One region of the Paenibacillus sp. NPDC058071 genome, then DNA from elsewhere that is predicted to be linked to it. Evidence: predicted binding sites of a transcription regulator. Region 1 holds the regulator's gene; the other holds the start of a gene.

Evidence for each region. The regulator CtsR, encoded in region 1, represses protease genes until heat stress. The targets are predictions, from matches to a motif close to ATGGTCAATAAAGGTCAAACA.
Region 2: clpP (ATP-dependent Clp endopeptidase proteolytic subunit ClpP) is a predicted target of CtsR. The motif match lies at 1,641-1,661, and genes of this name have one in related genera.

Annotation. Positions count from the first base shown of each region.
Region 1 is NZ_JBHVSK010000020.1:12,730-17,242, forward strand. Features, by position in the region: gene ACFVTB_RS23730 (aldehyde dehydrogenase family protein) at 1-545, shown strand, start outside; gene ACFVTB_RS23735 (CtsR family transcriptional regulator) at 1,331-1,792, shown strand; gene mcsA (protein-arginine kinase activator protein McsA) at 1,831-2,352, shown strand; gene mcsB (protein-arginine kinase McsB) at 2,388-3,464, shown strand; gene clpC (ATP-dependent protease ATP-binding subunit ClpC) at 3,467-4,513, shown strand, end outside.
Region 2 is NZ_JBHVSK010000008.1:229,832-234,344, reverse strand. Features, by position in the region: gene ACFVTB_RS15650 (DUF4352 domain-containing protein) at 42-644, opposite strand; gene clpP (ATP-dependent Clp endopeptidase proteolytic subunit ClpP) at 978-1,562, opposite strand; tRNA gene ACFVTB_RS15640 (tRNA-Arg) at 1,861-1,935, opposite strand; gene ACFVTB_RS15635 (sugar-binding transcriptional regulator) at 2,190-3,227, shown strand; gene gap (type I glyceraldehyde-3-phosphate dehydrogenase) at 3,364-4,368, shown strand.

The DNA of each region.
Region 1 (4,513 bases):
ATGTGTACGACCGATTTACTGCAAAGTTTGCGGAGGCGGCAGGGCGGCTTAAGCAGGGCGATCCACTCGATCCGGCGACGGAACTATCCGCGTTAATTTCCGAAGGGGATACAGCACGTGCAATGGAGTGGATTGATGAAGCGCGTGAGGCGGGGGCGACGGTTGTCACCGGCGGAACCGTTCAGAACGGCATTGTGGCGCCAACTGTTATTACGAATGCATATGCGGAACTAAAAGTGTCCTGCCAGGAAGTTTTTGCGCCGATTGCGGTTATTAACAAAGTGTCCACGATGGAAGAAGCGTTCGAGCTTGTGAATAACTCCAGGTACGGCCTTCAAGCGGGCATTTATACGGAAAACTTGCGCACGGCGCTGGACGCCGCGGGAAAACTGCATGTCGGAGGGGTTATGATTAACGATATCCCCACGTTCCGTGTTGATCATATGCCTTACGGCGGCGTGAAGGAAAGCGGTATTGGCCGCGAAGGCATCAAGTATGCGGTAGAAGAAATGACGGAATTGAAGCTTGTCGTCATTAATCGTTAAGGCGGTTTAATTTTTAGAGGGCGAAGTAAAGTGCCCGTTCTTCACGTTGAGATGGCTGGAATGGACAGCGATGGCAGTGGAATCGAAGTAGAAGCAGGGGCTGGTAAAGGAGATCGTATTACTAGCTCGTTTCTGTGAATTACGGGTGTACGGCAGGATCTTGTGTCACTCTTTTTAAAGATTCTGAAGCGCGAAGCGCTAAACGATACGAAAAACGGAAACTTGGTCAGTTTCGAGGATAAGAAGTAAGAGTGTTGAAATGCTCCCGTCGAGCTCGGTTTGCGACCGAGTTTGCCACGAGGGCTTTTTTTTCGCACCCGCACCCGCACCCGCACCCGCACCCGCACCCGCACCCGCACCCGCACCCGCACCCGCACCCGCACCCGCACGGGATAACTTTCGCATTGCTTATGCACAGTGGGGATAAAAACAGACGCCGCCTAATTTATTTTCTTATGCACATGTGAATAAGCGAGAACCGCCTCTTGTCCTCTTTTTTCTCCACAACTGTTTATAACCGGAGGATAATAGCCGAAAACAGCGTATAAATAAGCAAAAAGCGCTCCATGCTAAGTATTAGCGCCATTTTCGGCAGCGGATTTGAGAATCGTCAGAAAATTGCAAATGCGCGTCTTGACCTTTCCTTTTTTTCGCGTATAATAAAATTAAAGTCAAAGAAAGTCAAAGTCAGTTGTTGATCAATCGCCTATCGCGATAAAGCTGCTGCTGTCCTTGCATCTTGGAAGAACTTTGACTTCGTTATGCATCACAGGGAGGTTGGTGGTTTGCGTAACATTTCCGATCTCATCGAACAGTATTTGAAGCATATGCTGCAGGATAGCCCCGAAGGCGCGGTAGAAATTCAGCGCAACGAGCTGGCGGATAAGTTTTCTTGCGTCCCCTCGCAAATCAACTATGTTATTAGTACCCGGTTTACACTGGAGAAAGGCTACATGGTGGAAAGCAAGCGGGGAGGCGGAGGCTATATTCGCATCCAACGGGTAGAGCTTCCGGCGCTGAAAACGATCCAGTTCCATATCCATCAAACGATTGGAGATTGCGTCGAACAAAGCGTGGCGGAAGGTCTTATTTATCAGCTGGAGGAAGCCGGTCTCGTCACAAGGCGCGAAGGCAACTTGCTGAGAGCGGCCGTCGACCGCGAGACGATTGCGCTTAAGCTGCCGATGAGGGATGAGGTCAGGGCTCGCCTTTTGCGCTCCATGCTCATTACGCTGCTTGTTAAATAGCGGTTCCACAGCTAATGCTACCGGAAGGAGGTTTCGGCATGATTTGCCAAGAATGCGGCAAGAAGCCGGCAACGCTTCATTTTACGAAAATCGTAAACGGGGAGAAAAACGAGTTCCACATTTGCGAGTCGTGCGCCAGGGAAAAGGGCGAGGGCATTCCGGGAGCGCCGAACGGTTTCTCGATTCATAGTTTGTTGTCCGGGCTGCTCGATTTCGATCCGTCGGGAGCAACCGGAGGCGGTCTGAAAACGCAGCCTCAATTGCGTTGCGAGGATTGCGGGTTGACGTATAGTCAGTTCAGCAAGCTAGGTCGATTCGGCTGCAGTTCCTGCTATCGGCATTTCGCCGACCGTCTGGATCCGATGCTGAAAAGAATCCACAGCAACACGGTGCACAGCGGGAAAATTCCAAAGCGCTCCGGTACGCAAATCCAGTATAAGCGCGAAATCGAACAATTGCGCCGCGATATGCAAGGCCGGATCGAACGGGAAGAATTTGAGAGCGCGGCTCATATCCGTGATCGAATCAGGGAGCTTGAGCGTAGAATAGTAGATCTGTAAGCCAGGAAAGGCCGCATGAAGGAGGGTTCCTCTTAATGAAACGCCGATTCTCACAACAGGCGGTAAGCGATTGGATGAAGGAAGCTGGACCCGATTCGGAAATTGTGATTAGCAGCCGAATCCGGGTAGCCCGCAATTTGCGGCAGTTGCCTTTTCCGATGCTTGCGACCAACCACCAGCTGACGGAAGTGATGGAACTGCTAACCGAGGTTTCCAACTCCGGAAAGCTGGCGCCGATCGGCAAGTTTGATACGATTGTTTTATCGGAGCTGAACGAGCTGGAACGGCGGGTGCTGGTGGAAAAGCATCTCATTAGTCCCAATTTGGCTAATGATTCACGTGGCGGGGCCGTCATTCTAAGCGAGAACGAGTCCATCAGCATTATGATCAATGAAGAGGATCATTTGCGAATCCAATGTCTGTATCCCGGCTTTCAGATTAAGGAAGCCTGGACACTGGCGAATCGCATTGACGATATATTTGAAGCGGAAACGAATTACGCTTTTGACGAACAACGGGGATACTTAACGAGTTGTCCGACGAACGTGGGCACAGGAATCCGGGCATCGGTCATGATGCATTTGCCGGCGCTTGTGCTGACACAGCAAATTAACCGTATTTTATCGGCGGTAACGCAAGTCGGCTTGGCCGTTAGAGGGCTGTACGGGGAAGGTAGCGAAGCGCTGGGAAATCTGTTCCAGATTTCAAACCAGGTAACGCTTGGACAGTCCGAAGAAGAAATCATCGACAATCTGTACGGCGTAGCCAAACAAATTATCGAGCATGAGAAGGCGGCCAGGGTCAGGCTGCTAACCGATTCCCGTCTTCGGATCGAGGATCGGGTTAGACGCTCCTACGGCATTCTCTCTTACGCCGCAACGATGGATTCCAAAGAATCAGCGCAGCGGCTGTCCGATATTAGGTTGGGTGCCGATCTCGGATTGTTGGAGGAAGTTTCGCCGCAAGTCACGAATGAATTAATCGTGATGACGCAACCCGGCTTCCTGCAGCAAGCGTTCAACGAAAAGATGAGCGCCGAGCAGCGGGATTATAGACGGGCCGAATTAATCCGCAAGCAATTGCGGAGTCAAACCGAGCATGGGGGTGCATGAATATGATGTTTGGAAGATTCACGGAGCGGGCGCAGAAGGTACTCGCATTGGCGCAGGAAGAAGCGGTCCGTTTGGGCCACAACAACATTGGGACGGAGCATATCTTACTCGGCCTAATTCGCGAAGGAGAAGGCATTGCCGCGAAGGCGCTGATCGGACTTGGTCTTGGTCTCGAGAAAATACAGGATGAAGTGGAAGCTCTAATCGGCAGAGGCCAGGAGCAGCCTACTAATATCGCTTATACGCCGCGCGCGAAAAAAGTGATCGAGTTGTCGATGGACGAAGCGAGAAAGCTTGGCCATACTTATGTCGGCACAGAGCATATTTTGCTCGGTCTCATTCGCGAAGGCGAAGGCGTAGCGGCTCGTGTATTGAACAATCTTGGCATTAGCCTGAACAAAGCGCGTCAGCAAGTGCTGCAACTGCTGGGCAGCAGTGAAGCAGTATCGAGCAACCACGGCACGCCGTCAAACGTCAGCACGCCTACCTTGGACGGTCTGGCCCGCGACTTGACTGCTTTCGCTAAAGAAGGCAATCTCGATCCGGTAATCGGCCGCAGCAAGGAAATCGAGCGCGTCATTCAAGTATTGAGCCGCCGGACGAAAAACAATCCGGTTCTCATCGGTGAACCAGGCGTCGGTAAAACGGCGATTGCGGAAGGCTTGGCACAAAAGATCATCGCCAACGAAATTCCCGAGACACTGCGCGACAAGCGCGTCATGACGCTCGATATGGGCTCCGTCGTGGCGGGTACGAAATACCGCGGTGAATTCGAGGACCGTTTGAAAAAAATTATGGATGAAATCCGCCAAGCGGGTAACATCATCCTCTTTATCGACGAGCTGCATACGCTGATCGGAGCGGGTGGCGCGGAAGGCGCAATTGATGCTTCGAACATTTTGAAACCTGCGCTGGCGCGCGGCGAGCTGCAGTGCATCGGCGCGACGACGCTTGACGAATATCGCAAGTACATCGAGAAGGATGCTGCCCTGGAACGGCGTTTCCAGCCGATTACGGTAGATCAGCCTTCGCCTGAAGAAGCGGTACAA
Region 2 (4,513 bases), on a different contig from region 1:
GAACGTTGCCGTTTCTCTTGTCTACTTTCTTGCTTCCGTTATTAACGGATTTGGAACAAGAAATCTTCTTTGTTGTAGTTAAAATTCAGTTCGAGCGGCTTGTCCGAATCTTTGGCTTCCGTAGCAAGCTCAAAAATAATGATTCCTTTTTTGGACGAGAGCGGATTCAAAGTTTGCATATACAGTTGATCCTTCAGTCCAAGAATGTTCGATAAGACGAAAGTGTATTCGGAATCGTATACGAGCGTAGCGTCGATATCTTCTTTCGTAATCCGCATGACTGGCAGGAACGTTCCGGCTTCTTTGCCTATGTTTTTAATCGTAACATTAGCAATACCGAATGTGTTGCCTTCTTCAGGCGAGTACACTAAGAAAGAATCCTCGATCGATTTTTTGTATTCGAAGCTATCCAAAGTTACTTCCCAGTCGCCAATAGTAACTTTTTCACCGGTTTTGGCAGCTTTCGGAGCTTCCGGCGTTGGCTCAGGCGTAGGTTCAGGTGTTGGTTCCGGGGTTGCGCTAGCTTGTTCTGTAGGCGTATCGGTAGCCGCTGTCTTATTTTCCTCCGCTGCGGGCTTAGAGCCGCCGCATCCGCTCAATACTGCCGTAGCGGCAATTGTTAAAACTAATAACCATTTCTTCATTTTGAAACCCTCCCAGTAAGTTCTCTCTCATTTTTTTGAATCTATTCTGCTAGACTCTCATACTAATACATATAAAGCAATAATTTGGTTACAATATTTTCGAAATTTTCATATTTGGTATTGCAAATATCCCCATAGTTCGCGATTTTTTTCACACTAAAGAACGTGGTCTGGGTGCTAATATTGTCATAAATTGATATCATGTCTATCATTAAAGGTAAATGATAGAATTATAAAGTGAAGAGACGAACGAATAGAATTTCGTAAAATAAACAAAAAGGCCAATGTCGGCGGCTGACGCCGGACACTGGCCTTTTTATACTAGCTATTCGCTTATTGAACCTTCTCGATGACTTTATCGACAAGTCCGTATTCGCGCGCTTCTTCGGCGCTCATGAAGTAATCGCGATCGGTATCCTTCTCGATCCGCTCAAGCGGCTGACCGGAGCGGTCTGCGAGTATGCCGTTCAGCTTGTCACGCATTTTCAGAATGCGGCGCGCTCGAATTTCGATGTCGCTCGCTTGACCTTCGGCTCCGCCGAGCGGCTGATGAATCATCACTTCGCTGTTTGGCAGTGCGTAGCGTTTGCCTTTCGCTCCCGCCGTCAATAGGAACGCGCCCATCGAAGCGGCCATGCCGACGCAGATCGTCGAGACGTCCGGCTTAATGTATTGCATTGTATCGTAGATAGCCATCCCTGCGGTAATCGATCCGCCAGGGCTGTTAATGTATAAAGAGATGTCTTTCTCCGGATCATCGGCCGCCAGGAACAGCATTTGCGCGATAATCGAATTCGCTACGACATCGTTGACGCCGGTGCCGAGGAATATGATGCGATCCTTCAGAAGACGGGAGTAAATATCATAAGCACGCTCGCCTCGATTGTTCTGCTCAATAACCATAGGAACAAAATTCATATCCAATTGAAGTCCCTCCTCGGAAATAAATACGTTGATATAGCTTGCTGTATTCCCATCATAGCGGAATGGCAAACAAAAGTCAAAGATAGTCAAACATAGGTGATTGACCGAACGCCGTCATGCAGCAAAGCACTGCTTGCAAGGAGTGGTGTTGATTGTAGGAAGGCATTGCGAGGCCTAAGCGGCTCTAAAGTTTCTGCAACGCGCGAGGTGAGGCGGTACGAGTGTCAACCACAAAAACCGCATAAACGCAAAAAAACCGCCCTGTTAAAGGACGGTTGTGCATTCGTATTAGTGGCGCGCCCGCTAGGAATCGAACCTAGATCTCAGGCTCCGGAGGCCTACGTCATATCCATTGGACCACGGGCGCACATCATTGCTATCATAAAAGCAACAGCGAGACCTAGTATATGCTATACGCGTCAAGAAATCAAGACAAAGAGAAAAATTAATTTTGAGAAAATCGCGACAGTAATCGCTTACATCGACCTTTGGCATCTTGCGAAAGCATTTAATTTTGGCTAGAATAAGAGTGGGACTAAAAACGAACATACGGGACGTTTTAGGTCCAACGGATGGGGAAGGATCCCAAAACGAAGGAAGCCGATGGAGTGAAGAAAGAGGATGCGCCAGATTATTGAACTGCAGCAGCAGCTTCTCCCGGATTTGCTCGATGTGATGAGGAAACGGTATTCCATCTTGAATCAAGTCATGATGTCCGATTTGATTGGCAGACGAACGTTGGCGGCATCCTTATCCATGACAGAGCGAGTACTCAGAGCCGAGACGGATTTCCTGAAAGCTCAGGGGCTGCTCGAAATCGAGACGGCCGGGATGCGGATCAGCGAAGCCGGCAAAAGGCTGTTGGAACAGCTGGAGCCATACTACACCGAGCTGTTCGGCCTGTCGGAGCTAGAGGAAAAGCTTCGTTCGTCGTTCGGACTGCAGCAGGTCATCGTTGTGGCCGGCGATTCTGACGAATCGAGCCAGACGAAGCGAGAGCTTGGCCGAGCGGCCACGCAAGTGCTTCGGAAGGTGATGAAGCCGCACGATGTCGTAGCCATTACTGGAGGAACGACGATCGCTCAAGTCGCGAATCATCTCACAAGTCCATCGCCGCTTAAGACCAATTGGTTTGTACCGGCTAGAGGCGGACTTGGGGAGAGCCTGGACTATCAGGCGAACACGATCGCGTCGATGATGGCGAAGCGGACGGGAGCGCATTATCGCTTGCTGCACGTGCCCGATCATTTGGGCGAGGAAGCTTACGCTTCCATTATGCAGGAGCCGAACATTAAGGAAATCGTCGACGTTATCCGCAGCGCCCGCATTGTGGTGCACGGGATCGGCGAGGCGATGGTCATGGCCCGAAGAAGGAAGCTGCCTTCCGACTTAATGGAAGAGATGGCTGCCGAAGGGGCGCTGGCCGAAGCGTTCGGTTATTATTTCGATAAAGAAGGCCGTGTGGTCCATCAAATGCAAACGGTAGGGTTGCATTTGGAGGATATCGTCAAAACTGAAGTTGTTATTGGCGTTGCCGGAGGCAAGAGCAAAGGCGAAGCTATCGCAGCGGTTATGAAGTTCGGGCATAACGATGTGCTCGTTACGGACGAAGCCGCAGCACTGGAAATCGCAGCAATGCTGGATAACGGTACGGTATAGCCGGAAAGATTAAGACTCTGCCGAGCATGAATTTGTCTCATGACGGTTTGCGGCGGTGCTTATCAGCAATAGCAAGCCAAGCCGCAGAGCGTTTTGAAAATAAAAGCTTTTCATAAAAGATTAGGAGGAAATAACAATGGTTAAAGTTGGTATTAACGGATTTGGCCGTATCGGCCGTAACGTATTTCGCGCGTCGCTGAGCAACCCTGAGGTTGAAGTGGTGGCTGTCAACGACCTGACTGACACAAAAACACTGGCTCACCTGTTGAAATACGATACAACTCATGGTGTTCTGGATGCAACTGTTGAAGCAAAAGAGGGCGCGATCATCGTTAACGGCCGCGAAATCAAAGTTTTCGCAGAACGCAACCCTGAGAACCTGGCTTGGGCTTCCGTAGGCGCTGAAATCGTTGTTGAATCCACTGGTATTTTCACAGCGAAAGAAAAAGCTGAGCTTCACTTGAAAGGCGGCGCTAAGAAAGTAATCATCTCCGCGCCTGCTACTAACGAAGACATCACGGTCGTAATCGGCGTTAACGAAGACAAATACGATCCTGCTGCACACACTGTAATTTCCAACGCTTCTTGTACGACAAACTGCTTGGCGCCATTCGCAAAAGTACTGAACGACAAATTCGGCATCGTAAAAGGCATGATGACGACTGTTCACTCGTACACGAATGACCAATCCGTACTGGACGTTCCTCATAAAGACCTGCGCCGCGCTCGCGCTGCTGCAGAAAACATCATTCCTTCTTCGACTGGCGCTGCAAAAGCAGTATCGCTCGTTCTGCCTGAACTGAAAGGCAAACTGAACGGTATGGCAATGCGCGTTCCTACGCCTAACGTTTCCGTAACTGACCTGGTTGCTGAACTGAAAGTAAACGTAACGGTTGAAGAAGTTAACGCAGCATTCAAAGAAGCTTCCGAAGGCGCTTTGAAAGGCATTCTGAACTACAACGAACTGCCGCTCGTATCGAGCGACTACAACGGCGACCCAGCTTCCTCCACAATCGACGCACTGTCGACGATGGTTGTTGAAGGCAACATGGTTAAAGTCGTTTCCTGGTATGACAACGAGTGGGGCTACTCGAACCGCGTTGTTGACCTGGCTGCTTACATCGCAAGCAAAGGCCTGTAAGACTAAGGTCTCCAATCGCATGGAACGCTTTCGTCCCGGACGGCCGCAACGCCGGTTCGGGGCGACGCTTTAGTCTGCAGCGCTCCGGGAATGTAACGCGAGTGCGCGGCAAAGGCGTTCCTTCTTCTACTCGAGAAGGAACGCC